DNA from 3 places in the Bradyrhizobium sp. USDA 4461 genome. Region 3 is predicted to be linked to each of the others. Evidence: riboswitches for the same ligand, from Rfam matches in the RefSeq annotation. Region 3 holds a riboswitch; each other region holds the start of a gene.

Region 1 (10,429 bases), 4.2 Mb from region 3:
GCAGCAACTGCAGTGGCGGTATGTGCGAAGATGTCATGCTGGCTCCGGTCGTCTTGTCAATGACTTCAGATCATACGGTATGCCCTTACTCCCGCTGAAGATTACGCAGGCATCCCGGCCCCGGCAATTGGTATTTTACGGTAAGCGATCATGATCTGCCCGAGGGTCGAACGGCCGGTCGGCGCCGCCGCTCATTTTCCGCGGTCTTCCCGCTGACCAGGCAAAGCGTAGTTGCTCGTGTCCCGCTTTTGCAGCCGAGACGCTATGACTTCAGTTCATCGAAAGCTGCAAGCGCCTTGCCCGCATAAACCGTAGCGGGGCCGCCGCCCATTTCGACCGAGACGGCGATTGCTTCGACAAGCTCTTCCCTAGTCGCGCCGTGCTTGATTGCGCTCTGCACGTGGAAGACGATGCAACCCTCGCATTTCACACTGATCGAAATGGCGACGGCCATGAGCTCCTTGATTTTGGCAGGCAGAACGCCGTTCTTGTTGGCGGCAAGCATGACACTCTGGAAAGCCTGCATGACCTGCGGCGCAGCCTTGTAAAGAGTTGTCGCCTGGTCGCGGAGCTCTTCTGATAACTTTTTCGCGTCCATTGTACCGTTCTCCTTCATCAGACCGGCGGTTGAGCTGCATGCGGATAAATTGGAAATGCCTGACTGAGTTCGCGCACACGTTTGGCAATCGACGTCTCTCCGACCAAGCCCAGCGGATCTCTCGCGGCAATCTTTAGGGTTTTCAGGATCAATGATCCGATTTCCCGGAACTCCCTTTCCTTGAAACCCCGCGTGGTGACGGCGGGCGAGCCCAATCGGATACCCGAGGTGATAGCCGGCTTTTGTGGATCAAAAGGGATTCCATTTTTGTTGCAAGTCAAGCCGACATGGCCAAGCGCCAGTTCGGCGGCCTTGCCCGTCACTCCAAGCGGGCGCAGGTCGACCAGAACGACATGGCTGTCGGTGCCGCCGGAAACGATCGCGAGACCGCCCTCGGCGAGCGAGGCGGCAAGGACCCGCGCGTTGGCAATCGTTTGCTTCGCATACGCCGTGAACGACGGCTGAAGCGCCTCTCCGAACGCCACGGCTTTTGCGGCTATGACGTGCATCAGTGGACCGCCTTGGGATCCTGGAAAGACTGCCGAATTCAGCTTCTTCGCGAGGTCCTCGTCGTTGGTCAGAATGAGCCCGCCGCGTGGTCCGCGCAATGTCTTATGCGTCGTCGAAGTCACGACATGCGCATGGGGAACCGGGCTCGGATAGGAATTGGCAGCAACAAGTCCAGCAACGTGAGCCATATCGACCATCAGTTTCGCGCCAATTTCGTCGGCGATCGTCCGAAACTGTGCGAAGTCAATCTCACGAGGATAGGCCGAACCGCCCGCAACAATTAGCTTTGGCCGATGTTGATGCGCCAGGCTGCGGACTTCATCCATATCGATCAGGTGGTCCGTCTCGCGTACCCCGTAGGGGATCGCCCGAAACCACTTGCCTGAGATCGTGACGGCGGCACCGTGCGTAAGATGACCTCCATGCGCTAGAGAAAGGCCCATGAAGGTGTCCCCGGGCTCCAGAAGCGCCAGGAATGCAGCAAGGTTTGCTTGTGCTCCGGAGTGAGGTTGCACGTTGGCAAATCCTGCGCCGAAAAGTGCCTTCGCCCGTTCAATCGCAAGGAGCTCGACTTCGTCAACAAACTCGCAGCCTCCATAGTACCGGCGTGCGGGATATCCTTCAGCATACTTGTTGGTTAGCACGGATCCCTGAGCTGCGAGGACCGCTTCTGACACGATATTTTCGGATGCAATCAGCTCGATTTGACTCTGCTGACGATGCAGCTCTCGATCGATGGACGCGAACACGGGATCACCGAAACCCCGTCGCGTCATTTCCAAGACATTATCCATGGCTTCTTCCTTTGTTCAGCACTCGGGGACGTTAACGGCGAGGCCGCCTCGAGATGTCTCTCTGTACTTGTCGTGCATGTCGGCTCCGGTCTGGCGCATCGTCTCGATGACATGATCAAGCGACACCTTGTGGGTGCCATCGCCGGCGAGAGCCAGCAATGCTGCATTGATCGACTTGATTGCGCCGAATGCGTTGCGTTCGATGCACGGGATCTGAACGAGCCCCGCGACCGGGTCGCAGGTCATGCCGAGATGATGCTCCATTGCAATTTCAGCGGCATTTTCGATCTGTTCGTTGGTGCCACCGAGGGCGGCGGCGAGTCCTGCAGCCGCCATCGCGGCGGCGGAGCCGACCTCGCCCTGACAACCAACCTCCGCACCTGAGATGGAAGCGTTGTGCTTGATGATGCTGCCGATCGCGGTCGCAGTGAGAAGGAATGTGCGCATGCCATCCACATCGGATCCGTCGCAGAAGTCACGGTAGTATCTGAGAACGGCGGGTAACACGCCGGCGGCGCCATTCGTCGGTGCCGTGACGACCCGACCACCGGAAGCGTTCTCCTCATTCACGGCAATGGCAAAGGCGGACACGTACTCGAACGCTTCGCTTGGGGAGTGTTGGTTAGCCAGCGCAGCAGAGCGAAGTCTCTGAAAGAGCTTCTTTGCGCGCCGCGGGACCTTCAAACTGCCGGGCAGCTCGCCATCCCGATCGAGGCCTCGGTCGACACACGCCATCATCACCTGGATTAGGGTGTCGAGCAGCTGAACGGTGGAAGGCTCGTCCCGGCGTGCCAATTCGTTGATGAACGCAACGTCAGCTATGGCGCAGACATTGGCGCGGCATATCGCCAGGAGCTCATCCGCCGACCGATAATCGAAGCCGAATGCAAAGGTCTGCACCTTTGATGCGCCGCTGTCTCCGTCGCGCTCGATAAATCCCCCTCCGACGGAGTACCAGACCTCTGACGCGATGATTTCGCGGCCTTTATCGAAGGCTTGCAGCAACAGCGCATTGGGATGACGGTCGTAGACCGTTTGCTTGTCAAAGACGAGGTCGCGTGCTTCGACGAATTCGATTGCGGTATCATTGGGAAGAACAATGCTGCCACTCGATCGTATCTCAGCCAAGATCGAGTCGGTCTCATCCGGCTCCAACTGGTCCGGCAAGTGTCCGGAGAGCCCCAGCAAGACCGCAACGTCCGTTCGATGGCCTTTGCCAGTCCAGGCAAGCGATCCGAAGGCGGTAACGGCTATTCTGCTGGTCCTTTGTTGCCGCTCTGCGCCTAGGCCTCTCACGAAAGAGGACGCGATCTTCATCGGTCCGATTGTATGTGAGGAAGACGGACCGATCCCAACTTTGAACAAGTCGCCCAACCCAATGGGCAACATGGTTTGCTTGCCGCGTTGCGCAGCCCGCTCGAGTAGGGTGGTTATTGATGTTTTTAACGCAGACATCGACATGGAGCACCTCTAGCCATCGATTCAAATCGATTGAGCTGTTTGAAGCGCCCCATCTGTCTTTTTGGCCTGAGAGTGTTATCCCTTCGGCGGATGCTGACCGCATCACTTTCCAGATGTAGATCCGACACGGTCCTTTTGCCTGAGAGTTTCCGGGGCGGTTGCTCCTTCGGCGCCGGGTACCCGGCCTCTCCCGTGGTCAGATAAACTTAGTTACTACCGTATAGCTCCAAACACTGATGATGGGAAAATAGCTGCCAAGTGGGCTGTATCGCAGTCGCCTGGATCGAGCAAGGGCGGGCCGTTCTGTCGTGCGTGAAAACGGTTCACCGCTTGGTCGAATACTGTTCGTTTGCGTTCCCCGTAGGCAAATACTTAGTTTGCCGAGCCTCTCATCGGTGAAGCAACACGTCAAGCGGGCGGCGATGTTGCGCACGATGGTTTTCGTCCGGACTTCGATGCGAGTCCCGGTCCTCGTTGGCAATCAGATAGACCCGAAGAATTGAACTAGCAGGCTGCTCAATGACCTGCAGATCTGAAAAGCGTTGAAACGTCGTGTGCGGCTGCCAATGATCATGATTTGCGATGTCTGCCCCGCGTGCTCCGTGACGCTGCTTCGATTTGGCAGTCGCGGAAGTCCGGTTCGTTTGCTCCGGGCAATGCGGCGCATGGCTGCAGAGCGTTTGGTTCAGTTCGGCAAACGCTTTCCAAGCTGACGCGACCCTTCGCCGCCGCTTCACGAAACTACTGATGATATGTCGCATCAAGATCGATAGGGGAGTCGTGTGTTCGAGTTGAATAGTCGAGATGGCATCGCCGAAGTCGGGAAAGAAGAAGTGTCCCGATCAGCAGACCAATCACGCTCCTCATTTCTCGTGATCCAGGACGTCAGCGTCATGTTCGGCGGCGTTATTGCGCTCAATGGCGTGTCGTTCGACATGCGTCATGGACAGATCCTCGGTCTGATCGGGCCGAACGGCGCCGGCAAGACGACGCTGTTCAATTGCCTGTCGCGGCTCTACCAGCCGTCGTCCGGCGACATCCTGATGGAAGGCAAGAGCATCCTGTCGCGGCCGCCGCACCGGATCGCCGAGATCGGCATCGGCCGCACCTTCCAGAACGTCGCATTGTTTCCCAACCTGTCCGTGATCGACAACGTCCGCGTCGGCGCGCATGCCCGCACCTCGAGCGACATCGTCAGCGACTCGCTGCGTCTCGCCTGGGTCCGCCGCGGCGAGAACGACATGAACAAGAAGGTGCACGACATCCTCGGCTATCTCGATCTCGAGGACGTCGCCCACACCGTCGTCTCGGGACTTCCGTTCGGCACCCAGAAGCGCGTCGAGCTGGCGCGGGCCCTGGCGGCGGATCCGAAGATCCTGCTGCTCGACGAGCCGGCCGGCGGCCTCAATCACGAGGAAGTCTATGTGCTCGGCGATTTGATCCGCAAAATCCGCGACGACCGTAAAATTACGGTGCTGCTGGTCGAGCATCACATGGGTCTCGTGATGTCGATCGCCGACCACGTCGTCGCGCTCAATTTCGGCCGCAAGCTGGCCGAAGGCACGCCGGCCCAGGTCCAGGCCGACCCCGACGTCATCAAGGCCTATCTGGGGAGCAAGGACCAATGACCGCGATGCTCAACGTCAAGGACCTGCGCGCCTATTACGGCCAGGTCCAGGCCCTGCACGGCCTCAGCTTCTCGCTCAACGAGGGCTCGCTGACCACCCTGCTCGGCGCCAACGGCGCCGGCAAGACCACCACGCTGCGGGCGATCTGCAACATGGTGCGCTCGACCGGCGCGATCGAGTTCGAGGGCAAGCCGATCGGCACGCGCTCGACCGAGAACGTGGTCCGGCTCGGCATCGCCCATGTGCCGCAGGGCCGCGGCACCTTCACCAACATGACGGTGGAGGAGAATTTGCAGCTCGGCGCCATCAGCCGCTCCGACACCAAGGCGATCGGCTCCGACATCGAGCGGATGTACGACCATTTCCCGGTGCTGAAGCAGCGCTACACCCAGCAGGCCGGCACGCTGTCCGGCGGCGAGCAGCAGATGCTGGCGGTGGCGCGCGCGCTGATGCTGCGGCCGCGCCTGATGCTGCTCGACGAGCCGTCGTTCGGCCTCGCGCCGCTGATCGTGCGCGACCTGTTCCGCATCCTCGGCAAGATCAATCGCGAGGAAAAGGTGACCATCCTGGTGGTCGAGCAGAACGCGCAGCTCGCGCTCGAGCTCGCCGACCAGGCCTATGTGATCGAAACCGGACGGATCGTGATGTCGGGCAATGCCAAGGACATCGCGAACAACGAAGACGTCCGCAAATCCTATCTCGGCTACTGAGGGAGCTGGCACAATGGAGCTTTTTGCCAACCAGGTCCTGGCCGGCATCGCCACCGGCGCGATCTATGCCTGCATGGCGCTCGCCGTGGTGATGATCTACCAGGCCATCGACCATCTGAATTTCGCCCAGGGCGAAATGGCGATGTTCTCGACCTTCGTGTCCTGGCAGCTGATGCAGTGGGGCGTGCCGTATTGGGGCGCCTTCGTACTCACCGTCGCCTTCTCGTTCGTCGCCGGCATCGTCATCGAGCGGCTGCTGTTCAAGCCGCTCGCCAAGGCTCCGATCCTGACCAACGTCGCCGGTTTCATCGCGCTCTATGCGATCATCAACTCGGTCGCCGGCCTGATCTGGGACTTCACCATCAAGCAGTATCCGACGCCGTTCGGCTCCTCGCCGTTCCTCGGCAGCCAGCTGATCTCGACCCACCAGGCCGGGATGATCGGCATCACGCTGCTGATGCTGCTCCTGCTGTTCTTCTTCTTCCGCTTCACCCGGGTCGGTCTTGCGATGCGCGCCGCCGCCTCGCTGCCGGAATCGGCCCGCCTGGTCGGCATCAACACCTCGTGGATGATCGCGCTGGGCTGGGGCATGGCATCGGCGATCGGCTCGATCGCCGGCATGATGATCGCCCCGGTCGTGTTCCTCGAGCCCAACATGATGCTCGGCGTGCTGATCTACGGATTTGCCGCGGCCGTGCTCGGCGGCCTGTCGAGCCCGTTCGGCGCCGTGATGGGCGGCTTCCTGGTCGGCATCTTCGAGAACCTGGTCGGCACCTACATCCCCGGCGTCGGCAATGAGCTGAAACTTCCGATCGCGCTTGCGCTGATCATCGTCGTCCTGGTCGTCAAACCGGCAGGCCTGTTCGGCCGCGCCATCGTGAAGCGAGTTTGATCATGAGCGCCGCTGAAGAAATCGTCACAGAAGCCCCTGCCGTCGAGGCCGTGCCCAAGCGCGCCATGACGCTCGGCTATGGCACCTCGCTCGTCGTGCTTGCCGCGCTGGTCCTGATCCCGCTGTTCGTGAAGAACTTCATCATCTTCCAGATGACGATGCTTCTGATCTACGCGCTGGCGGTGATGGCGCTCAACATCCTGACCGGCGGAAGCGGCCAGTTCTCGCTCGGCCAGAGCGCGTTCTACGCCGTCGGCGCCTATACCTCGGCGATCCTGATGGAGCATGCGGGCATGAACTATGCCCTCACGCTGCCGATCGCCGGCATCGTCTGCTTCGGCTTCGGCTTCCTGTTCGGCCAGCCGGCGCTGCGGCTCAGCGGCGTCTATCTGGCGCTCGCGACCTTCGCGCTCGCCACCGCAATGCCGCAGCTGCTCAAGCTTGGCTATTTCGAGCATTGGACCGGCGGCGTGCAGGGCCTCGTCGTCACCAAGCCGGATGCGCCGTTCGGCCTGCCGCTGTCGCAGGATATGTGGCTCTACTACTTCACCCTGGCGGTCTCGATCGCGATCTACATCGCCTCGGTCAACCTGCTGCGCTCGCGTTCGGGGCGCGCCTTCATGGCGATCCGCGACAACGAGATCGCGGCCTCCGCGTTGGGCGTCGACGTCGCGCTGTACAAGACGCTGGCGTTCGGCGTCTCGGCCGGCATCACCGGCGTCGCCGGCGGTCTCGGCGCCATCGCGGTGCAGTTCGTGGCACCCGACGGCTACACGATCCAGCTCGCGATCTCGCTGTTCCTCGGCATGGTGGTCGGCGGCGTCGGCTGGCTGCCCGGCTCGATCGTAGGCTCCGCCTTCATCATCTTCGTGCCCAACATCGCGGAGGGCATCTCGAAGGGCCTTTCCGGCGCGGTGTTCGGCGTGCTGCTGTTCCTGTTCGTATTCCTGGCGCCGAACGGCACACGCGACTTGCTCAATATGATCCGAAGATCTGTCGGGAAAAAATGGTGAGAATGGAGGAGAAAACATGCATTTGAAGTTTCAACGGAGCATTTGGATCGGGCTTGTCATCGCTCTAGGCATATCTAACGCGTCAGCTCAAAAAAGCTACGATGCCGGCGCAACCGATACAGAGATCAAGGTCGGCAACATCATGCCGTATTCGGGGCCCGCATCGGCCTTTGGCGTGATCGGCAAAACTGAAGAGGCTTATTTCAACAAGATCAATGCAGAGGGGGGAATCAATGGTCGCAAGATCAATTTCATCTCCTATGACGATGGTTACAGCCCGCCCAAAGCTGTGGAGCAGGCAAGGAAGCTCGTCGAGAACGATGAGGTGCTCCTGATCTTCAATCCCCTAGGTACGGCATCGAACTCGGCGATCCAGAAGTTCATGAACGCCAAGAAAGTTCCGCAGCTGTTCGTCGCCACCGGCGCAACCAAGTGGAACGACCCTGCGGGCTTTCCCTGGACCATGGGCTGGCATCCCTCCTATCAGAGCGAAGCCCGCGTTTACGCGAAGTATTTGCTGAAGAACAAGCCCGACGCCAAAATCGGCGTACTGTATCAGAACGATGATTTCGGCAAGGACCTCCTAAGGTGGCTGAAGGATGGACTCGGAGCGAAGTCATCGATGATTATCGCTGAATCAAGCTACGAAATTACAGAGCCTACGATCGACAGCCATATCGTCAAACTGAAGGCATCCGGTGCCGATGTGCTCTTGTCATTCACCACACCCAAGTTTGCAGCGCAGGCGATCAAGAAGCTTGCCGAGATCAATTGGAAACCAGTTCATATCGTCGCGAACGTTTCGAATTCGGTCGGAGGTGTTATTCACCCCGCAGGTGTTGAGAATGCGCAAGGGGTTCTCTCTGCCGCCTATCTTAAGGATGGCAGCGATCCGCAATGGCGTGACGATCCGGGCATGAGCAGATTCGTTGCCTTCTTGAAGGATTACTATCCGTCGGGAGACAAGCTCGACAACAATGTCGGGTATGGCTACGCCGTAGCGCAGACGCTCGTTAAAGTATTGCAGATGTGTGGAAACAATCTTACTCGGGAAAATGTAATGAAGCAGGCGGCAAGCCTCCGAGACTTCATCCCGGACGCACTGTTGCCGGGCATCAAGATCAACACGTCACCAACCGATTTCGCCCCGATCAAGCAACTGCAGATGATGCGGTTCGAGGGCGACAGATGGGTCCTGTTCGGCGATACCCTGAGCGGCAGTGCTGACGAAAAATAGCGGTTATGCTCGAAACAGGCTCGGCGATCTTCCCGTGTGACGGCGGATCAGGCGATAGAGCGCCGAGCTATCCTCGAACCCAACTCGCTCAGCAACGCTTTCCAGCGATAAGCGCGTCGTCTGCAGCAAGTGAAGCGCCGCATCGACGCGGATTTTCTGCGCGAACTTCATCGGCGACATTCCCGTTGCAAGGGCTAGCCGGCGGTTCAGCGTGCGGGTTGTGGTTCCGGTCTGCAGGGCCAGGTCCTGGAGTGTGAAAGGCATCGCCAAGCGGCGACGCACAAAGGCTTCCACCTTGCGCGCAATTGGATCCTGAGCGGCTAGAAAGGCCGGGATGACGTAGCGCGCCTGTGATGCGCGTTGATCGACGACGATATGCCGCGCCGTGTCCTCCGCAAGAGCGGGGCCGGCAAAACGCGAGACGAGACCAAACATCAGGTCGATGTGGGCGAAAGCTGCGCCGGACGTCCACACCCGGGTATCTTCCGTCAGCATAGAGTCGGAATCAGCAAGGCTTTTCGGAAAGAGTGATTTCAACTTTGGTGTCAGCCACCAGGTCGTCGTGCAACGCCTGCCGTCGAGCAGTCCTGCCTGGCCCAGCAGAAAAACCCCGGTACAAGATGCTGCAACCGTCGTGCCGCCTCGCCACGCAGCGCGCAGCCAATTTGCTGCATGAGTGGCATCCGGCGCTGCAATCCTCTCATCCACTGCGGCATCGGTTCCGGCGCCGATGCCCAGCACGATAACGAGGTCTCTGGGTTTTGACCTGCGTAGGGATTGCGCGGGCAAGCTCACGCCACCCCGTAGCTTGGCAACCGAGCCATCGCTGACAACCGCACGCCACTCAAAGACCGGCTCGTCAGCTAGCCGATTGACCGTATCCAGTACGTCGAGCGTGACCCCGAGTGCCGCTGGACTGGAGCCTTCCAGGATCAGGATATCAATTCTGACCATTTGGCAAAACCTGCATGATTAATGTCAGGTTTGCCACTGTAAAACGAACGCCGCGTTTTGCAAGATCAACCATCAGCTACCAATGGGAGATCCATATGCCTCTACTGTATGTCACGCTTACGCCAGGTGTTTTCAACGCCGCTGCTAAGCAGAAACTGGTCAAGGCCCTGACCGAGGCGGCTTTCATCGCCGAGTCGGTGCCCGACCTACCTGCTTCTCGTGCCAGGGGCATGATCCTGTTGCAGGAGCTGCCAGCAGGACAGTTCTACTCAAACAGCGAGCCGGCCGATGGAAAGCTTGGAGGCGTCTTCATCAACTACCAGCTTCCTGCCGGCGTGCTCGACGGGGCACGGAAGACGAAATTTGCTCAAGCTCTCAACGACGCGGTGGATATCGCTTTGGGCAAGGACAGGCCTTACCCCGTCTTCACCTCGGCGGTTATTCACGAGGTGACGGAAGGGCAGTGGGCGCAGAACGGCAAGATCCTGCGCTTGCCTGACAACGTATCGATCACCAAATTCGAACATCTGGTCAGCATGATCGAGGGAGCTTAGTCATGACGAACGGCTCGACGGCCATGAATCAGGCGAAAGCCCTAATTGGTCGCGTTGGCTCGCGCTATCAATTGCCGA
Region 2 (10,429 bases), 130 kb from region 3:
GATTGACCAGTTCGATCGCGGTCCGGTGCACGAAGGAGACGAAGTCGGGGATGTGGCGGCCAACCGGGGTCTGGCGCTTGAACTGGCCGGCGAAGCGGCGGTCGCGGGTCAGCGCCTGCCACAGGATCCGCTCGGCATCGGTCGGGTTGCGGCGGAGCAGCCGGGCGAGGCCGCGCACCGTGCTGGAATTGTCGGCGGTCGCGCCGCCGCCGCCCTGTTCGGCGAGCAGCGCGCGGAGCCGTGTCGCCTGGGCGCCGTCGAGCACGCCGCCCTTGGCGGGGCCCTTGCGGCCCTCGGCGATCGCCATCACCACGCCGTGCAGCGTGTGCATGTCCTGCTTGGTCGGATCCATCCGGGTGAAGATGTTGCGCAAGTTGACCAGCATGGTGTCGCGCTTCTCGGCCGGACGCAGGAACTCGACCTTGTCGAGCTCGGCGACAAGGTTGTCGAAGAACGCCTGCATCTGGTGCTGGGAAGCCGGCTCAGACCGCTCCGGCATCGCAAACGGCAGCGCCCCGGCGGTCGAGAGCTTGAACCATTCATAGCCCATCAACAGCACCGCCTGCGCCAGGTTGAGCGAGGCGAAGCCCGGATTGACCGGATAGGTGATGATGCGGTTGGCGAGCGCGACCTCCTCATTGGTCAGGCCGGAGCGCTCCCGCCCGAACAGGATGCCGGCGCCGCCACCGGATGCGACATGGCGGGCGATCTCGGTCGCCGCGCTTTCCGGCCCGACCACGGGCTTGGCTTGGTCGTGGGCGCGCGCGGTGGTGGCGAACACCAGCGTGAGGTCGGCGATCGCCTGCTCGACGGTGTCGAACAATTCGACGGAGCCGATGATGTGGTCGGCACCGGCGGCCGCGCGCTGTGCGGCGATGTTCGGCCAGCCGTCGCGCGGGTTGACGATGCGCATCCGGCTCAGCGCGAAGTTGCCCATCGCGCGCGCGGCCATGCCGATGTTCTCGCCAAGCTGCGGCTCGACCAGGATGACGACGGGACCGGCAAGGTCGTGCCCTGCCTTGGTCTTGTCGGTGCCGGACATCTCACTTCACTTTCTGATTCAAGATCTGAAGATTTTGAATCAGCTTCCGAGGCGGCTGATTCAAAACCTTATCCAGGGGCCCGCAACCAGCTTTGCACCGGTTTTGCGCGGAACCAATTTCTCCAAGCAGATAACAGGGTTAGCGGCGATTGCGAATCCTCAATCGGAATCCCGATCGCAGAACATGAGGGCCGCGGCTTGCGCGCGCTTCGCCTTCGGATAGGCTATCAACCACAACCAAAGCGAAGCTGTAAAGGCACGCTTGAGACGCCGGTTGAACGGCGAGGCAGTTGGATTGAAGCACTTTGGGGGGACGACGATGCGGGGCAGATGGACGCTGGCGATTGTGGGCCTGATCTTGATCGTGGCGGGGGGCCTGCTCGCGCACTTTACTCAGACGGCAGGCGGCATCCGGATCGAGGATGTCAGGTTCAAGGGCGCCAAGGGCAACACCATGAGCGCCCTGCTCTACGTCCCGGCCAATGCGACGGCGCAGATCCCGGCGCCCGGCGTCCTCGCCGTCCACGGCTACATCAATTCGCGCGAGACCCAGGACGGCTTCGCCATCGAGTTCGCCCGCCGCGGCTACGTCGTGCTGGCGCTCGACCAGACCGGCCATGGCTACAGCGACCCGCCCTCCTTCGCCAACGGCTTTGGCGGACCTGACGGCCTCGCCTATCTCCGCAGCCTTCCATTCGTCGACAAGGAGAACATCGGTCTCGAAGGCCATTCGATGGGCGGCTGGACCGTGCTCGCCGCCGCCGCAGCGATGCCCAATGACTACAAGTCGATGGTGCTGGAAGGCTCCTCCACCGGCAAGCCGTTCGCCGCCGAGGGCACGACGTCGTGGCCGCGCAACACCGCACTGGTGTTCGCGCAGTATGAGGAATTCTCCACCCTGATGTGGGGCGTCGACCTCGCCCGCGACGTCACCACCAGCCCGAAGCTCTGGGCGCTGTTCGGCACCCAGGGCGCGGTCGAGCCGGGCAAGGTCTATGGCGATCCGGCCAATGGCACCGCACGGGCGCTGTACACGCCGGCGATGACCCATCCGGCCGAGCACATCTCGCATGAGGCGATCGGCTACAGCCTCGACTGGTTCGCCAAGACCCTGAAGGGCGGCACACCGCGTCCGGTCGACGACCAGATCTGGTTCCGCAAGGAGATCGGCACGCTGATCGCCCTTATCGGTTTCATCGCGCTCGTGATCGGAACGTTCGACGGGCTGCTTGAAGCACTGGCGTTCTCCCGCCTGCGTCTGCCCGCGGTCGCCGACGGCACCATGCCGCCGCATCAGGCGGCGAGCGGCCGGCGCTGGACCGCGGCGTTCATCCTGTCGGCCTTCATCCCGGCGCTGACCTACTACCCGGCCTTTGCACTGGGCGGCACCTTCGTCACCCCGAGCGCATTCCTGCCGCAGGGCATCACCAACCAGATCCTGGTCTGGGCTATTATCAACCTCCTGATCACACTGGCCCTGATGCGGTTCGCGCCGAAGCGCGCCAGCCGGGCGGGCCTCGTCGGTCAATCCATCGTGATCGCGCTGGCGTCGGTTGCGGTGGGTTACGCCGCGCTCTGGCTCGCCGACCTCGCCTTCAAGATCGACTTCCGGTTCTGGATCGTCGCACTCAAGTTGATGAGCGCGAAGCAATTCCTCATCTTCCTGATCTATCTGATTCCGTTCACGGCGTTTTTCGTCGTGGCGCTGCACGTGCTGCACCGGAATTTCTCGACCATGGATACGCCGCGCGGCGCGCTGTACCTGACCAACATCCTGGCCCTGACGCTCGGTTTCATCGTGTTGCTGGCGCTGCAATACGGCACGCTGTGGCTGAGCGGAAAGCTGTTCAACCCGATCCCGGACCCCGGTTTCGTGCCGCTCTCGACCATCGTCGCGATCCAGTTCGTGCCGCTGCTCGCGATCGTCGCCGTGATCGCGACCTTCACCTGGCGGCGGACCGGATCGAGCCTGCCGGGGGCCCTGATCGCGGGCCTGTTCGTGACCTGGTACATCGTCGCAGGGACGGCCACGCAGGCGGCATTTTAGGCTAAAAGATGGGCTTAAAGTGCATAACCGGTCCGCTTCCGCCCGCCCCCGGGCGGTGCTATAGCGCAGGCGTATTCCACCATCCCGCCGTCAAAAGCGCGCTGTTCCCAAGAGGGCCTCTCCGTCATGGCAAAAATCAAGGTATCCAATCCCGTCGTCGAGCTCGATGGCGACGAGATGACCCGGATCATCTGGCAGTACATCAAGGACAAGCTGATCAACCCGTTCCTGGATGTCGAACTGCTGTATTTCGATCTGGGCATGGAATACCGCGATGAGACCAACGACCAGGTGACCATCGACGCGGCGGAGGCCATCAAGAAGGTCGGCGTCGGCGTCAAATGCGCCACCATCACCCCCGACGAGGCCCGGGTGAAGGAGTTCGGCCTGAAGCAGATGTGGAAGTCGCCGAACGGCACCATCCGCAACATCCTCGGCGGCGTGATCTTCCGCGAGCCGATCATCTGCAAGAACGTGCCGCGCCTGGTGCCCGGCTGGACCAAGCCGATCATCATCGGCCGCCACGCCTATGGCGACCAGTACCGCGCCACCGACATCAAATTCCCGGGCAAGGGCACGCTGTCGCTGAAATTCGTCGGCGAGGACGGCACCGTGATCGAGCGCGAAGTGTTCAAGGCGCCCGGCGCCGGCGTCGCGATGGAGATGTACAATCTCGACGACTCGATCATCGATTTCGCCCGCGCCTCGCTGAACTACGGCCTGCTGCGCAACTACCCGGTCTACCTCTCGACCAAGAACACGATTCTGAAGGTCTATGACGGCCGCTTCAAGGACATCTTCCAGGACATCTACGACCGCGAGTTCAAGAAGGAATTCGAGGCCAAGGGCCTGACTTACGAGCACCGCCTGATCGACGACATGGTGGCCTCGGCGCTGAAATGGTCCGGCGGCTATGTCTGGGCCTGTAAGAACTATGACGGCGACGTGCAGTCCGACACCGTGGCCCAGGGCTACGGCTCGCTCGGCCTGATGACCTCGGTGCTGCTCACCCCGGACGGCAAGACGGTGGAAGCCGAAGCCGCCCACGGCACCGTGACCCGCCACTACCGCGAGCACCAGAAGGGCAAGGAGACCTCGACCAACTCGATCGCGTCGATCTTCGCCTGGACCCGTGGCCTTGCCCATCGCGCCAAGCTCGACAACAATCCGGAACTGGCGAAGTTCGCCACCACCCTGGAGAAGGTCTGCGTCGCGACCGTCGAGGAGGGCTACATGACCAAGGACCTCGCGCTCCTGGTCGGCGCCGATCAGCGCTGGCTCTCGACCACTGGATTCCTCGACAAGGTGTCCGACAACCTCGTGAAGGCCATGGCGGGCTAAGCCCGCCGTCCCCGGACGACAGCAGCGAGCGCAGATCATGGCCCTTGTCAGAGCCGCGGCGCTCGCATCTATCCTGCTATCAGGATCGGCGGCCCTCGCCGCCGATCCGCTGCCCGACGCCGTCGCGGCGCCCGGCGAATCTCCGGTCCTCACCGTCCATGCCGAGGGCGCGCAGCTCTATGAGTGCAAGCCGGTCACCGGCGGCAAGCTCGCCTGGTCGTTCCGCGAGCCGGTCGCGACCCTGATCGCCGATGGCCGCACGGTCGGCCGGCACTATGCGGGCCCGAATTGGGAGCATGTCGACGGCAGCGCAGTGACCGCCCGCACCGCCGGCAGCGCACCTGGCGCAACGGCTGCGGATATCCCCTGGCTGAAGCTCGAGGTGATCGCCCACCGCGGCAATGGCCTGTTCTCCAGCGTCGCCACCGTGCAGCGGATCAACACCTCGGGCGGCGAACTCAGCGGCGCCTGCGACAAGGCCGGCGCGCTGAAGAGCGCGGCGTATTCTGCCGACTACGTGTTCCTGCGCCGCGACTAATCCCGGATCCCGCCGTCGGTCTCGCGCGGCGCTTGCGCGATCTCCGCGGCCGCCAAGTCGCCACCAGCCGCGAGCGGATCGGCAAGCCGCGCTTCCGCGGTCTCGCGGACATGGGCGGAGAGTGCCGGCATGCGCTCGATCAGGGCGTGGAAGTCCTGCGCATCGAGCAACAGGAGCTTGGTCTTGCGCGTCGCCGTCACCGTGCCGGAGCGATTGGTCCTGCGCAGCAGCGCGATCTCGCCGAAGAACGTGCCGTCGGCAAGGCGCACCCGCTGACTCGGCAGGTCGATCTCGACCTCGCCCGCGGTGATGAAATACATCGATGAGGCTGCATCGCCGCGCCGCACCAGCACCTCTCCGGCCTCGATGGTCTGCGACCGCAACAGCCGCATGATGTCGGCGATATCGGCGGCATTGAGATGCGAGAACAGCGGCACCCGCGCCAGCATGCCCCAGGTCACGACGAAGTCGCGGCGCCGGACCTCGTCGGCGAACGCGGTCGAGATGATCGCGACCGGCAGCGCGATCATCGCAAAGCCGACCACGATCGCAACCACGGTGACGATCCGCCCGAGCGGCGTCACCGGAACGACGTCGCCATACCCGACGGTGCCGAGCGTCACGATTGCCCACCACATCGCCTGCGGCATGGTGCCGAACTTGTCCGGCTGCACCTTGTGCTCGATGGCATAGAGCAGCGAGGCGAACAGCAGCACCGCCCCGGTCAGGATCACGACGCAGCCGAACAGCGTGCGCCGCTCCGCATGCAGCGCCGCCAGCAGCGAGCGCATCGCGGTCGAATAGCGCACCAGCTTGAGAAACGGCAGCATGCCGAACAGCACCAGCGCGGTCCTGTCGCCGATCGCGAGCGCAATGGCCGACGGCAGGAAGGCGAGCAGGTCGATCATGCCGAGCGCCGAGAAGGCGTATTCGCGCCGTGCCTGCAACGCCGTCATGTCGCGCAGGGAGTGGCCGACCACGCTCCAGAGCCGGGCGGCATATTCCAGCGCGAAGGCCGCCACCGCCGCGATCTCGATCGAGGCGAGCGCCCAGCCGAACTGCGCGTCGATCTCGGGCACCGAGACCAGGATCGCCGCCAGCACGTCGACCGCGATGATGGCGACGATGATCCCGGCAAACCGCGAACCGCCGGAATGCGGCAGGTCATCGCGTTCAAGCAACTCGTAAAGACGGTCGCGCAGCCGGGGATCGCTGATCGTAGGCTTGAGCGGAGCCGTCGCCACGATCAGCCTCTCCGTCAGGCGCCGGCCGATGCCTGTTGAGTCATGGCCTGTTCGATCGCCGACAGCGCGGCATCGGCCTTGGCGCCGTCGGGACCGCCGGCCTGCGCCATGTCGGGCCGGCCGCCGCCGCCCTTGCCGCCGAGCACCTCGGAGCCCTTGCGGACCAGCTCGACCGCGTTGAAGCGCGAGGTCAAGTCGGCGGTGACGCCGACCACGATGCCGGCCTTGCCGTCCTCGGTGACGCCGACGATCGCGACGACGCCCGAGCCGATTTGCTTTTTGCCGTCGTCGACCAGGCTCTTCAGATCCTTGGTCTCGACGCCCTCGACCGCACGCGCCAGCAGCTTGACGTTGCCGACCTCGCGGACACCGGACGCCGCGCCGTTCGACGCACCGCTACCGCCGCCCATCGCGAGCTTCTTCCTGGCATCCGACAGGTCGCGCTCGAGCTTCTTGCGCTCTTCCATCAGGGCCGTGATGCGCGCCGGGACGTCCTCGATCGAGGTGCGCAGCTCGGCCGCCGCGCTCTTCGCCAGCGCCATGGTGTCGTTGGCGTGCTTGCGCGCGTGACGTCCGGTCAGCGCCTCGATGCGGCGCACGCCGGAGGCGACCGCGCTCTCGCTGGTCACCGAGATCAGGCCGATGTCGCCGGTGCGGCGGACATGGGTGCCGCCGCAGAGCTCGACCGACCAGCCGAGCGCGTTCTGACCGTGCTCGCGGGCGCTCTTGCCCATCGAGACGACGCGGACTTCATCGCCGTATTTCTCGCCAAACAGCGCGCGCGCACCGGCCTCGCGGGCGTCGTCGACGGCCATCACGCGGGTCGTCACCTCGTCATTCTCGAGCACGACCTCGTTGGCGATGTCCTCGACGCAGGCGAGCTCTTCCGGCGTGATCGGCTTCGGATGCACGAAATCGAAGCGCAGGCGATCGGGCGCGACCAGCGAGCCGCGCTGGGCGATGTGATCGCCGAGCACCTGGCGCAGCGCCTCATGCAACAGATGGGTCGCCGAATGGTTGGCGCGGATCGCCGAGCGGCGCGCGTGGTCGACCTCGAGCTGCAGCGCGGTGCCGGCCTTCAGCGTGCCCTGCTCCACCGTGCCGACATGCACGAACAGATCGCCGGCCTTCTTCTGCATGTCGGTGACGCGGAACTTGACGCCCTCGCCGGTGAGCACGCCGATGTCGCCGACCTGACCGCCGGACTCCGCATAGAACGGGGTCTGGTTCAGCACGATCGCGCCGCTCTCGCCGGCCTTGAGGCCATCGACCTCGGCACCGTCCTTGACCAGCGCCGTCACCACGCCTTCCGCGCTCTCGGTCTCATAGCCGAGGAATTCGGTAGCGCCGAGCTTCTCGCGCAGCGGGAACCAGATGGTCTCGGTCGCCGCCTCGCCGGAGCCGGCCCAGGAGGCGCGCGCCTTCTCGCGCTGGCGCTCCATCGCGTCGGTGAACGCCGCCTGGTCGACGCTGATGCCGCGCGACTTCAGCGCGTCCTGCGTCAGGTCGAGCGGGAAACCATAGGTATCGTACAGCGTGAACGCGGTGTCGCCGTCGAACATGTCGCCCTTCTTCAGGCCGGCGCTCTTCTCGTCGAGGATCGACAGTCCGCGCACCAGCGTCTTGCGAAATCGGGTCTCTTCGAGCTGCAGCGTCTCCTCGATCAGCTTTTCCGCGCGCACCAGGTCCGGATAGGCCTGGCCCATCTCGCGGACCAGCGCCCAGACCAGGCGATGCATCAGCGGCTCGCTCGCGCCCAGGAGCTGCGCGTGGCGCATCGCACGGCGCATGATCCGGCGCAGCACGTAGCCGCGGCCCTCATTCGACGGCAGCACGCCGTCGGCGATCAGGAACGCCGACGAGCGCAGATGGTCGGCGATGACGCGATACGACGCGACGTTCTGCGCGTTCGGCTCATGGCCGAGCGCCGACGAGGCTGCGTCGATCAGATGGCGGAACAGATCGGTCTCGAACACGCTCTCGACGCCCTGCAGGATGCAGGCCATGCGCTCGAGGCCCATGCCGGTGTCGATCGAGGGGCGCGGCAGCGCCACGCGCTCCTCCTTCGTCACCTGCTCGTATTGCATGAACACCAGATTCCAGAACTCGAGGAAGCGATCGCCGTCCTCCTCGGGGCTACCCGGAGGTCCGCCCCAGATGTGCTCGCCGCGATCGATGAAGATCTCGGAGCACGGACCGCAGGGACCGGTATCGCCCATCGCCCAGAAATTGTCCGAGGTCGGGATGCGGATGATGCGGTCGTCCGAGAAGCCCGCGATCTTCTTCCAGTAGCCGGCCGCCTCGTCGTCGGTGTGGTAGACCGTGACCAGCAGCTTGTCCTTCTTCAGCCCGAAATCCCTGGTGATCAGATTCCAGGCGAGCTCGATCGCGCGCTCCTTGAAGTAGTCGCCGAACGAGAAGTTGCCGAGCATCTCGAAGAAGGTGAGATGGCGCGCGGTGTAGCCGACATTGTCGAGGTCGTTATGCTTGCCGCCGGCGCGCACGCATTTCTGCGACGTCGTGGCGCGCTGATAGCCGCGCTTCTCGACGCCGGTGAAGACGTTCTTGAACTGCACCATGCCGGCATTGGTGAACATCAGGGTCGGGTCGTTGCGCGGCACCAGCGGCGACGAGGCCACGATCTCGTGGCCGTTCGCCTTGAAGAAGTTCAGAAATGTCGACCTGATGTCGTTGACGCTGCTCATGTTCATCCAATCGGAAAAAGGGGCCGGCCAGCCGCAAAAAGGCGTCATTTTCCGGCCGAACGCTTTTAGACATTGCCAGCTGCGGTGTCCAGAAACTGTGCAGCCGGATCATGGGCTTGCCGCAACAGCACAAAGCCCGTTGATAGTCGTCCGGGTGCGTTGACAGCCTTGGCGGGGCCGTGTTTTGGTCCTACCTGTAAGTAGTCACGTCGGGAGAGACTGGCCCTGTCCTGGGCCGGCGCCGAAGGAGCAACCGCCCCGGAAACTCTCAGGCAAAAGGACCGCGTGACGTCTGACATCTGGAAAGAGGCGCTGGGGTTCTCCCCGATTGCGTCCGCCGACGGGATAATACTCTCAGGCACAGCGACAGATGGGGCTTTCTGCAGGTTTCTCAAGGGGAAATAGGTCCCCGGCGGGAACCGCGAGGGCCCTGTGATGCTTGTGCGCGAAACTTCCCCGCTGAAACAGACCCCGCTGCACGCGCTGCATCTGGCGCGCGGCGCCAAGATGGTGCCGTTCGCCGGCTATGACATGCCGGTGCAATACACGGCCGGCGTGCTGAGGGAGCATTTGCACACCCGCAAGGACGCCGGTCTGTTCGACGTGTCCCACATGGGACAGCTCGTGCTGAAGGCCAAATCCGGCAAGATCGCAGACGCGGCGCTCGCGCTGGAAAAACTGGTGCCGCAGGACATCGTCGGCATCGCGCCGGGACGGCAGCGCTACGCGCAATTCACCAACAAGGACGGCGGCCTGCTCGACGATTTGATGGTGGCGAATTTCGGCGATCATCTATTCCTGGTGGTCAACGCCGCCTGCAAGGACGCGGACGAGGCGCATCTGCGAGCGAATCTTTCCGACAGCTGCGAGATCGTGTCGCTGGCCGACCGCGCGCTGATCGCGCTGCAGGGGCCGAAAGCGGAAGCGGCACTGGCAAAGCTTTGTCTAGATGTCAGTTCGATGAAATTCATGGACGCCGGCCCGCGCCGCGTCGCCGAGATCGACTGCTTCGTCTCGCGCTCCGGTTACACCGGCGAGGACGGCTTTGAGATTTCAGTACCCGCGGACAAGGCGGAAGCCCTGGTCACCGCGCTGCTCGACAATCCCGACGTGCTGCCGATCGGGCTCGGCGCGCGCGACAGCCTGCGGCTCGAAGCCGGGCTCTGCCTCTACGGTCACGATATCGACACCACCACCACGCCGGTCGAAGGCGCGCTGGAATGGTCGGTGCAGAAGGTCCGCCGCAGCGGCGGCGCCCGCGCCGGCGGCTTTCCCGGCGCCGACAAGATCCTCGCGCAATTCGCTGATGGCGCCACCCGCCGCCGCGTCGGCTTAAGGCCCGATGGCCGTGCGCCGGTGCGCGAAGGCGCCGCGCTGTTTGCCGACGCCAGCTCGACCGAGCAGATCGGCAAGGTGACCTCGGGCGGCTTCGGCCCGAGCCTCAATGCGCCGGTTGCGATGGGCTATCTGCCGACCGCCCTCTCCGCGCTCGGCACCACCGTTTTCGCCGAA
Region 3 (10,429 bases):
CTGCGGCTTGGCAAGCCCGGCAACTTCTTCGTCAGCGATGGCTGCCCGCCAGCATCAATCAAACCCCAGTCCGATCCGCCGCTCCTTCTTCCACATCACCCGGCAGCTGTGGCGCTCGCCGTCGATGGCGAGGACGAAGCGATCGGGAAACCACAGCGGCGAGTTGACCTCGATGCAAGCACCTTGAGGCGAGAGATTGCGGACCGTGCAGGGGATCGCCTCGCTGCCGAATTCGATCGCCCCCGACTTGAGGACGCGGCGACGCGAGCCGGCACGCCGCTCGTCGGTTGGCATTGGCTGGTGCGCGTTGGCTGGTGCGGGCCTGGTGGGGTCGTCGGCCATGAACCGGTCGGGGGTACGTACACAGACTGTCACGTTACGGCGCAATACTGACGAGAACCTTAAGGCGCGTCCAGCAGAGCTGGCATGCCAATGCTGTGGCCAAACCGCCTGCGCAGGCACATGCGGTATTGCGATGCTCGCATCACCTCATCGTGTTGTCCGATTGTGGCGGGGTTCACACGCCGCGATCGCCACGGGGTGTAGCCTTCGCGCATTGGAAATTCCGGCCGCGCATGTCGTGGCCGCGGCATTTCGACATCAATTTTGCCCGGAGATCGGCGATGGCGATTGCAAAGGCGCGCGATCATGGCGCCTCCAATCTCGAACACGGTGACGACGCGGCCCATTGCAGCAACGGGCTCAATGTACAGCAATTCCGTGACGCAACGCCCGACGAGCGCGCGATCTACCGGCGATGGATTCGCGGCGTGATCATGGTGTACGGATTGCTGGCACTTGCCGCGGGGGCCGCAGTCTGGATCAACGGCGCCGGCACCGGGCAGACGCAGCTCACCAGCTTGTCCAGTCCGAGCGGCGTGAGATCAGGCCACGCCAATTAGCTGTCGCAAAGAAAAATGGCCGGGACGAGCCCCGGCCATTTGTTTTGCGTCGAGCCGAGGCTTACTCGGACTTGTCGATGTTCCAGAAGATCGGCGTTGCCGGGCCGTCGAGCACGCCGGTCAGCGACTTCCGCCAGGCGCTCGGTCCCTGATACTGGCCGAGCGGAATGTAGATGACCTGCTCGTAGGCTTCCTTCTGAATATCGGCCGCGATCTTCTTCTGCTCGTCGAGCGAAGACGCGCGAACGAAGGCATCCTTCAGCTTCTCGATCTTGGCGTCCTCGGCCCAGCCGAACCAGCCGCCATTCTTGCCCTGCCCGCCAATCGAGAGATTGGCGATCGGGTTGGAGACGTCGGCGCTGACCCAGTTGGTGAAGAACATGTTCCAGCCGCCCTCCTTCGGCGGCTTCTGGCTGGCGCGGCGGGTCACGACAGTCTGCCAGTCGGTCGCTTGCAGGTCGACTTTGAAGCCGGCGTCGCGCAGCTGCTGGGCGACGACAATCGGCTGCGCCTTGAGCGTGGTGACGTCGCCGGGCGCCATGATGACGACGGGCGTGCCGTCATAGCCCGACTCGGCGAGCGCCTTCTTGGCCGCCGCCATGTCGCCGCCCTTCAACAACGTCTCGCCGCCGACATCGGTCGCGAACGGAGTATCACAGATGAAGAACGCGACGCAGGTCTTGTAATATTTGGGATTGCCGATCAGCGCGTCGAGCACCTGCTTCTGGTTGATCGCCAACAGTGCCGCCTGGCGAACCTTGATGTTGTCGAAGGGCGGGTAGAGGAAGTTCATGCGGCCCAGCGTCTGGAAACCGGCCTTGTTCAGCGTATCGATCTTGATGTCCTTGTCGGCTTCCAGGACCGATAGCGTGTCAAGCGACGGGTTCTCCAGGAAATCAATATCGCCGGACTGCAGCGCATTCATCGCGGTCTGGGCGTCGGCCATCGTGACCCACTCGACGCGGTCGACCTTCACCACCTTGCCGCCCGCGGTCCAGCTTGCCGGCTCCTTACGCGGCACGTAATCCTTGTTCTTGACGTAGACCGCCTTCACGCCCGGCTGGAATTCAGCCTGCACGAACTTGAAAGGGCCCGAACCGATCTGCTCCGGAATCGGCTTGTCCGGCGGCGTTTCGGCCAGCCGCTTCGGCATCATGAACGCGACGCGCGACGACGGCTTGCCGATCGACTCCAGCACGAGGCCGTAGGGTTCCTTCAGCTTCAGCGTGATCGTCTTTGCGTCGGTGGCTTCGATGCTCGCCGTGAAGTCCATCAGCTTCTGGCCCATGCCGTCGACCTTGGCCCAGCGCTTCAGCGAAGCGACGCAGTCTTCGGCCGTCACCGGCGCTCCATCGTGCCACTTCAGGCCGTCGCGCAGCGTGAACGTGTAGGTGAGCTTGTCGGAGACCTTCCAGTCCGCCATCTGCGGCTGGATCTTGAAGTTGGCATCCGTCGCCAGCAGCGTGTCGTAGATCATGTAGCCGTGGTCGCGCGTGATATAGGCTGTGGTTAGAATCGGATCGATGACGCGCAGGTCCGAATGCATCACCGCGGTGATGGTCTTGTCCGCGGCCATCGCCTGCGGCGCAAACGACAATTCCTGCGGTGCGAATGACAGCGCAAGCGCCGACAACGCAGCCGCGAGCGTGCGGCGTTTCCAACGCGAGATAGGGAACATGCAAATCTCTCCTGACGTGTAACTGGTCAAAGCCGGCTTATTCGTTATGCATGCGGTCCGTTATTTAGGCGAACTAACATGCTGTATGGCTTGTGAAATCGAGACTTGCACCAAGCGCCAAGCGCGTCAATCGGTTTCGATCCGGATCGGACGTACACAAACGAATGAGGCCGCGGGCCGGATTTTGGCTTTACAAAATCGTCGGCGGAGATTTTCGTGAGCGCCGCGCGATGCCGGCGCCGTCAGAACAACAAGAGAGAACAACGATGAACCCCGCCAATCTCCCCTTTGACTCCGAAGCGATGCTGCAGGGCCTGCGCAGCTGGGTGGAATGCGAGAGCCCGACCTGGGACGCGGCTGCGGTCGAGCGCATGCTCGATCTCGCCGCGCGCGAGATGGCGGTCATGGGTGCGACGATCGAACGCATCGCCGGACGCCAGGGCTTTGCCGGCTGCGTCCGCGCCCGCTTTCCGCATCCGAAGCAGGGTCAGCCCGGCATCCTGATATCAGGCCATCTCGACACCGTGCACCCGGTCGGCACCATTGAGAAGCTCAAATGGCGCCGCGAAGGCAACAAATGCTTCGGGCCCGGCATCTTCGACATGAAGGGCGGCAACTATCTGTCGATCGAGGCCATCAGGCAATTGGCCCGCGCGTCCTTCACGACGCCGTTGCCGATCACCGTGCTGTTCACACCCGATGAAGAGGTCGGCACACCGTCGACGCGCGACATCATCGAGGCGGAAGCCGCGCGCAACAAATATGTGCTGGTGCCGGAGCCCGGCCGGCCGAACAACGGTGTCGTCACCGGCCGCTACGCGATCGCGCGCTTCAATCTGGAAGCCACCGGCAAGCCGAGCCATGCCGGCGCGACGCTGTCCTCCGGCCGCTCCGCGATCCGCGAAATGGCCCGTCAAATCATCGCCATCGACGGCATGACCACCGAGGACTGCACCTTCTCGGTCGGCATCGTGCATGGCGGCCAGTGGGTCAATTGCGTCGCCACGACCTGCACCGGCGAAGCGCTCAGCATGGCCAAGCGGCAGGCCGATCTCGATCGCGGCGTCGAACGCATGCTGGCGCTGTCCGGCACCGCCAACGACGTAACCTTCAAGGTGACGCGCGGCGTCACGCGCCCGGTGTGGGAGCCGGATGCCGGCACCATGGCTCTATACGAAAAGGCAAAGGGCCTTGCGGCCGGGATGGGCCTCGATCTTCCGCACGGCAGCGCCGGCGGTGGATCGGACGGCAACTTCACCGGTGCGATGGGCATCCCCACGCTCGATGGTCTCGGCGTTCGCGGCGCCGATGCACATACGCTCAACGAGCATATCGAGGTCGACAGCCTGGCCGAGCGCGGCCGCCTGATGGCGGCGCTGCTGGCGACGCTGGACTGATTGCACTGCACAACACGTTGGCACTGCCGGATCGAAATTTAGCCTTGTCCAATTTTAAGGCTTCGCCTACGGTCCGGCCGTCCAACGCGACGATGCGGGAGAGATCGAGGCGACAACATTCGTGTTGTCAGCTTCGGCGCCGATGGAGCAACCGCCCCGGAAACTCTCAGGCAAAAGGACTGTATCGTCAGGACGATCTGGAGAGAGACGGACATGGCCGCAGATCAAGGGCCGTGACGTCCACCGAAGGGGATAGTTCGCGTCCGGGCCCCGGCCCGGTGCGGATCAAGCTCTCAGGTACCGTGACAGATGGGGCGTCGAAACACCCGGTTTCACCGGTGGTTCGGCGACTCTAACAACACGGGAGCCTGAAGACCATCATGCCTCACATTGCGATCATTGGCGCCGGCATCACCGGCGTGACGACGGCCTATGCCCTGCTCGAACGCGGCTACAAGGTGACTGTGCTCGACAGGCATCGCTACGCCGCGATGGAAACCTCATTCGCCAATGGCGGACAGTTGTCCGCCAGCAACGCCGAAGTCTGGAACAGCGCGGCGACCATTCTCAAGGGGCTGCGCTGGATGCTGAGAAGCGACGCGCCGCTCTTGATGAACCCGAAGCCGAGCTGGCACAAATATTCCTGGATCGGCGAGTTCGTCGGTGGCATCGCGCGCTATCGCAGCAACACCATCGAGACCACGCGGCTCGCCATCGAAGCGCGCAAGCATCTGTTCTCGATCGCCGAGCGCGAGAACATCGCCTTCGATCTCGAACGCCGCGGCATCCTGCACGTCTATCACGACAAGGCCGGCTTCGAGGCAGGCCTGCGGGTCAACACCTTGCTGCAGCAAGGCGGGCTCGACCGCCGGCCGGTGACACCGGACGAGATCCGCAGCATCGAACCCGCGCTGCAAACCGCCTGCTATGGTGGCTTCTTCACGCCGTCCGACGCCACCGGCGATATCCACAAGTTCACGCGCGGCCTCGCCGAGGCTTGTGCGCGGCGCGGCGCGAGCTTCATCCATGAGGCCGACGTCGACACGGTCGCGCGCGGCGACGACGGCTTCCGCATCGGCTGGAACGAAACCGCGTCGCACGATGCCGAGCCCGCGACGCGGCACGAATTGCAGGCCGACGGCCTCGTGATTTGCGCGGGCGTGGCGAGCCGCCGCTTCGCGGGCTTACTCAACGACCGCGTCAACGTCTATCCGGTGAAGGGCTATTCGATCACGGTGCAGCTCGATGCGCCGCAAAGCCGGGACGCCGCGCCGACCGTCAGTCTGCTCGACGAAGCCGCCAAGATCGTCACCAGCAGGCTCGGCGCCGACCGCTTCCGCATTGCCGGCACCGCCGAGTTCAACGGCTTCAACCGCGATATCAGGGCCGACCGCATCCAGCCGCTGGTGGATTGGGTGCGCCATCATTTCCCCGGGGTCGATACATCCAAAGTCGTGCCGTGGGCGGGGCTGCGTCCGATGATGCCGAACATGATGCCGGTGGTGCGCGCCGGCCGGATTCCAGGCGTGTTCTACAACACCGGCCACGGTCATCTCGGCTGGACGCTATCCGCCGCGACCGCGCAGATGGTCGCAGGCGCGATCGACGACTGGCGCGATCTCGATACGCCGCCGATGGCGCCGGCGTTCGGTCGCGGGCTCGACGATGTACCTGCCAATGCTCGCAAGGCTGAAATCAATCCACCTTCCAGTGGACTGCTTCGCACGTCATCGGAGGACTAATCACACCAGCAGGACCGACTAGCTGCACCGCAAAAACCGCAGCACCGATGGCACGGGACTTGCTCAACTTCTACCCTGTGTTTGCTACCATCTGTGCTACGGTCCGGTGTGCAACGGTCCCGCTGGGGACTTCATCGACCACAACCCAACGGATCCAATTTGCTCGGATATCTGCTTCGCCGCATCCTCGCCGCCATTCCCGTGATGGGCGTGGTGGCCCTGTTCGTGTTCCTGCTGCTGCGGCTGACGCCGGGCGACCCCGCCGCCATCCTCGCCGGCGACAATGCGACGCCGGAACAGCTTGAACGCATCCGGACCTCGCTCGGTCTCAACGAGCCGATCTACATCCAGTTCTACACCTGGGTCGCGAAGCTGCTGCATGGCGACCTCGGCGTCTCGCTGATCTCGAACAAGCCGATCCTCGAGATGATCGGCCCGCGCCTCGAACCGTCGATCTCGGTCGCGCTCGCCACCATCATCCTCTCGATCCTGGTCGCAGTGCCGCTCGGCGTCATTGCGGCATGGAAGCACGGCACCTGGATCGACCGCTGCGTGATGGGGCTGTCGGTGCTCGGCTTCTCGGTGCCGGTGTTCGTGATCGGCTATGTGCTGATCCAGGTGTTTGCGATCTACCCGTTCCGCTGGGTCCCGGTGCAGGGCTTCAAGAGCATCTCGGCCGGCTTCGGTCCGTTCTTCGAACGCATCATCCTGCCGACCTGCACCCTCTCCTTCATCTATGTCGCGCTGATCGCGCGCATGACGCGGGCCTCGATGCTTGACGTGTTGGGTGAGGACTACGTCCGCACCGCGCGCGCCAAGGGCATCGGCGAGACCGGCGTGCTGCTGCGCCATGCGCTGCGCAACGCCGCGGTCCCGGTCATCACCGTGATCGGCTCCGGCTTCGCGCTCTTGATCTCCGGCGTCGTCGTCACCGAAAGCGTGTTCAACCTGCCCGGCATCGGCCGCCTCACCGTCGACGCGGTGCTGGCGCGCGACTATCCGGTGATCCAGGCGATGATCTTGTTGACGTCGGGCATCTATGTCGCAGTCAATCTCTTGATCGACGTCGCCTACACCCTGCTCGATCCTCGTATCCGGTACTGAGCAATGGCGATCGAAACCCTTCCCGAAGCCTCGATTCCCGTCACCCGGCCGTTCCGCGTCAAGTTCGGCTTCCTGACCTCGACGCCGATCATCGCGGTTGCGACGATCTGTCTTGCCCTCATCATCCTGATGGCGATCTTCGCGCCGCTCCTTGCGCCGCATGATCCACTCTTGCTGACGCCGTCGCAGCGACTGAAGCCGTCGAGCGCGCAATATCTGCTCGGCACCGACGCCTATGGACGCGACCTGTTGTCGCGCGTCATCTACGGCGCGCGGATCTCGCTGGTGATCGGGCTCGGCGCCGCCGTCTGCTCGATCGCCATCGGGCTCGTGATCGGCCTGGTCGCCGGCTTCTTCCGCTGGGTCGATGCGGTGATGATGCGCGTGATGGACGGCCTGATGGCGATTCCCGCCATCCTGCTTGCGATCGCCGTGGTGTCGCTGTCCGGCGCCAGCATCTGGACCGTGATGGTCGCGATCACCATCCCCGAGATCCCGCGGGTGGCGCGGCTGGTGCGCTCGGTGGTGCTGACCGCACGCGAGGAGCCCTATGTCGAGGCCGCGATCTCGCTCGGCTCCAGCCTGCCCAAGATCATGTGGCGGCATCTGATGCCGAACACGATCGCGCCGCTGATCGTGCAAGGCACCTATGTCTGCGCATCCGCGATCCTGACCGAGGCGATCCTGTCGTTCCTCGGCGCCGGCATCTCGCCGGAAACGCCGACCTGGGGCAACATCATGGCCGAGGGCCGCGCCTTCTTCCAGGTCAAGCCGTCGCTGATCTTCTGGCCGGGACTGCTGCTCTCGATCGCCATTCTCAGCATCAATCTGATCGGCGACGCCGCCCGCGACGCGCTCGATCCCCGCATGAAGCAGCGTGAGGGCAAGTGACGGCTTCAGCGCTTCTGAAGCCGTCATTGCGGGGCGATGCGAAGCATCGAACCTCAGATGCGCAGTGCGCATCGGGGAATCTCGAGATTCCGGGTCTGGTGCTGGCGCACCATCCCGGAATGACATTGGATAGTTCCCGTTGCTTCGCTCCTCACAGCCGCGCCAAGAGAGCCTGACATGACCAACGTCGTCCTCGACATCAACAACCTCGTCGTCGGCCTCGGCCGCAAGGCCGATGCGCACCGTATCATCGACGACCTCTCGCTAAGGGTGCACGAGGGCGAGACGCTGTGCCTGGTCGGCGAAAGCGGCTCGGGCAAGTCGGTGACCTCCCTGACCACGATGGGCCTGTTGCAGAAGGGCACGCTGGTGCCGTCGGGCGGCAGCGTCAAACTGGTCGGCGAGGAGCTGCTGACCGCCACCGACCGGCGGCTGCGCCAGTTGCGCGCCACGCGGATGGCGATGATCTTCCAGGAGCCGATGACCGCGCTCAATCCTGTCGTGCCGGTCGGACGCCAGATCGACGAGGTGCTGCGCGCTCATACCGATCTCGACGCCCGCGCGCGGCGCCAGAAGATTTTGGCAATGATGGAGCATGTGCGGCTGCCAGACGTGCAGCGCATCTTCTCCTCCTACCCTCACCGCCTCTCCGGCGGCCAGCGCCAGCGCATCATGATCGCGATGGCGCTGGTTCTGGAACCGAAGCTCCTGATCGCCGACGAGCCGACCACGGCACTTGACGTTACTACCCAGAAGCAGATCCTCACGCTGATCCGCGACCTGCAACGCGATCACGGCACCGCTGTTCTGTTCATCACCCACGACATGGGCGTGGTGGCGGAGATCGCCGACCGCGTCGCGGTGATGCGCCACGGAAGGCTGGTCGAGGCCGGCCCGCTGCAGGAGGTGCTGCGCACGCCGAAGATGGAGTACACCCGCAACCTCCTGTCCTCGGTGCCGAGCCTCGTGCCGCGCGCGCCACGCCCCGACACGAAAGAGCCGGTGGTGCTGGAAGCCAACGAGCTCAGCAAGGTCTACCGGGAGCGCTCGCTGTACGGCAAGGCCCGCGAGGTCTCCGCCGCCAGCAACGTCACGCTGACGCTGCGCAAGGGCCGCACGCTCGGCATCGTCGGCGAAAGCGGCTCCGGAAAATCCACGGTGGCGCGCTGCATCGTCCGCCTGATCGATCCGACCTCCGGCGGCGTGCGGCTTGCCGGCCGCGAGATCTCCGAGCTGTCGCGGCGGCTGTTGCAGCCGCATCGCCAGAAGATCCAGATCATCTTCCAGGACCCCTACCGCTCGCTCAATCCGCGCGTCACCGTCGGCGAGAGCATCGCGGAGGGCCCGATCAATTACGGCATGCCGCGCAAGGATGCGCTGGCACGGGCCCGCGAGCTGCTCGAGCTGGTCCATTTGCCGCCCGACGCGATCTCGCGCTACCCGCACCAGTTCTCCGGCGGCCAGCGCCAGCGCATCGCGATCGCACGTGCGCTGGCGCTCGATCCCGACGTGCTGGTGGCGGACGAAGCGGTGTCCGCGCTCGACGTCTCGGTGCAGGCGCAGGTTCTGGAGCTGCTCGACGAAATCCAGCGGCGGCTGGGCATCGCGCTGCTGTTCATCACGCATGATTTGCGCGTCGCCGCCCAGATCTGCGACGACGTCGCCGTGATGCAGCGCGGCCGTGTCGTGGAACAGGGACCGGCGGCGGAGGTGCTGACCAACCCGCAGCAGGCCTACACCCGCGCGCTGCTCGATGCGGCGCCGGGCCGCGGCTGGGATTTTGCGAACTTCCGTCCCGTTTCGGAAGCCATTGTGGCAACGGCCTAGGTCTTTAATTGTCCCGTAGCCCGGATGGAGCCAACGGGTCGCGCGAACGCGCGCCCGATGACAGGCTCCGCGAAATCCGGGGCGATCGATCCGGCGCGCAGGTCCCCGGATTGCGCTTCGCTTCATCCGGGCCACCACGGCGCTCCGCTCGCAATGACGGACTGCGCTGAGGGCATGCAAATCCGGCAGTGCTCCGCGGCTTGCGCTTGGCGCGACGACACGCTTAACGTCGCGCGCGAGAGCATGACCTGGAAGGTGGGCACTGGTTTTCCCGAAAGATCGCGCTCCAACCAACGAGGCCGGATCGTGGTGCGAACCATTCCAGTCGCACCTTGATCGAAGAAACGTATCGAGACCAACTTGATGACCCGCATTGCCGTTGGCGGCTTCCTGCACGAGACCAACACCTTCGCACCGACGAAGGCAACCTATGACGACTTCGTGCATGGCGGCGGCTGGCCGTCGATGACGCGCGGCGCCGAGGTGCTCAAGGTGATGCGCAACATCAATGCCGGCCTCGCCGGCTTTGTCGAGGCGGCGGAAGCCAATGGCTGGGAGCTGGTGCCGACGATTGCGACCGGCGCGACCCCGTCGGCACATGTGACGAAGGATGCCTTCGAGCGGATCGTCAAGGACATGGTCGACGGCATCGTCGCCGCCGGGCCGATCGATGGCGTCTATCTCGACCTGCACGGCGCCATGGTGACCGAGCACTATGACGACGGCGAAGGCGAAGTCCTCGCCCGCGTGCGCAAGGCGATCGGCAAGGACGTTCCGCTGGTTGCGAGCCTCGATCTGCATGCGAACGTCTCGCCCGAGATGATCGAACATGCCGATGCACTGATCGCCTACCGCACCTATCCGCATGTCGACATGGCCGACACCGGC

Evidence for each region. Region 3 has a riboswitch for glycine ahead of ACVINW_RS26465 (D-amino acid dehydrogenase). Riboswitches for the same ligand answer to the same signal wherever they lie in the genome.
Region 1: it holds a riboswitch for glycine, as region 3 does, so the genes downstream of both, ACVINW_RS07265 (L-serine ammonia-lyase) here and ACVINW_RS26465 (D-amino acid dehydrogenase) in region 3, are expected to answer to the same signal.
Region 2: it holds a riboswitch for glycine, as region 3 does, so the genes downstream of both, gcvT (glycine cleavage system aminomethyltransferase GcvT) here and ACVINW_RS26465 (D-amino acid dehydrogenase) in region 3, are expected to answer to the same signal.

What each region holds. Positions count from the first base shown of each region.
Region 1 is NZ_JBSRXM010000001.1:1,527,093-1,537,521, reverse strand. Features, by position in the region: gene gcvA (transcriptional regulator GcvA) at 1-37, opposite strand, end outside; gene ACVINW_RS07275 (carboxymuconolactone decarboxylase family protein) at 263-598, opposite strand; gene glyA (serine hydroxymethyltransferase) at 616-1,902, opposite strand; gene ACVINW_RS07265 (L-serine ammonia-lyase) at 1,918-3,291, opposite strand; glycine riboswitch at 3,481-3,567, opposite strand; gene ACVINW_RS07260 (ABC transporter ATP-binding protein) at 4,257-4,991, shown strand; gene ACVINW_RS07255 (ABC transporter ATP-binding protein) at 4,988-5,701, shown strand; gene ACVINW_RS07250 (branched-chain amino acid ABC transporter permease) at 5,715-6,593, shown strand; gene ACVINW_RS07245 (branched-chain amino acid ABC transporter permease) at 6,596-7,606, shown strand; gene ACVINW_RS07240 (ABC transporter substrate-binding protein) at 7,623-8,843, shown strand; gene ACVINW_RS07235 (GlxA family transcriptional regulator) at 8,847-9,797, opposite strand; gene ACVINW_RS07230 (tautomerase family protein) at 9,893-10,351, shown strand; gene ACVINW_RS07225 (DSD1 family PLP-dependent enzyme) at 10,354-10,429, shown strand, end outside.
Region 2 is NZ_JBSRXM010000001.1:5,553,454-5,563,882, reverse strand. Features, by position in the region: gene ACVINW_RS25795 (TrmJ/YjtD family RNA methyltransferase) at 1-1,042, opposite strand, end outside; gene ACVINW_RS25790 (alpha/beta hydrolase family protein) at 1,362-3,089, shown strand; gene ACVINW_RS25785 (NADP-dependent isocitrate dehydrogenase) at 3,216-4,430, shown strand; gene ACVINW_RS25780 (DUF3455 domain-containing protein) at 4,468-4,968, shown strand; gene ACVINW_RS25775 (cyclic nucleotide-gated ion channel) at 4,965-6,215, opposite strand; gene alaS (alanine--tRNA ligase) at 6,227-8,917, opposite strand; glycine riboswitch at 9,118-9,210, shown strand; gene gcvT (glycine cleavage system aminomethyltransferase GcvT) at 9,353-10,429, shown strand, end outside.
Region 3 is NZ_JBSRXM010000001.1:5,687,180-5,697,608, reverse strand. Features, by position in the region: gene ACVINW_RS26485 (PilZ domain-containing protein) at 55-342, opposite strand; gene ACVINW_RS26480 (hypothetical protein) at 624-902, shown strand; gene ACVINW_RS26475 (ABC transporter substrate-binding protein) at 964-2,580, opposite strand; gene ACVINW_RS26470 (M20/M25/M40 family metallo-hydrolase) at 2,847-3,977, shown strand; glycine riboswitch at 4,063-4,169, shown strand; glycine riboswitch at 4,173-4,288, shown strand; gene ACVINW_RS26465 (D-amino acid dehydrogenase) at 4,358-5,719, shown strand; gene ACVINW_RS26460 (ABC transporter permease) at 5,879-6,823, shown strand; gene ACVINW_RS26455 (ABC transporter permease) at 6,827-7,714, shown strand; gene ACVINW_RS26450 (ABC transporter ATP-binding protein) at 7,892-9,541, shown strand; gene ACVINW_RS26445 (M81 family metallopeptidase) at 9,905-10,429, shown strand, end outside.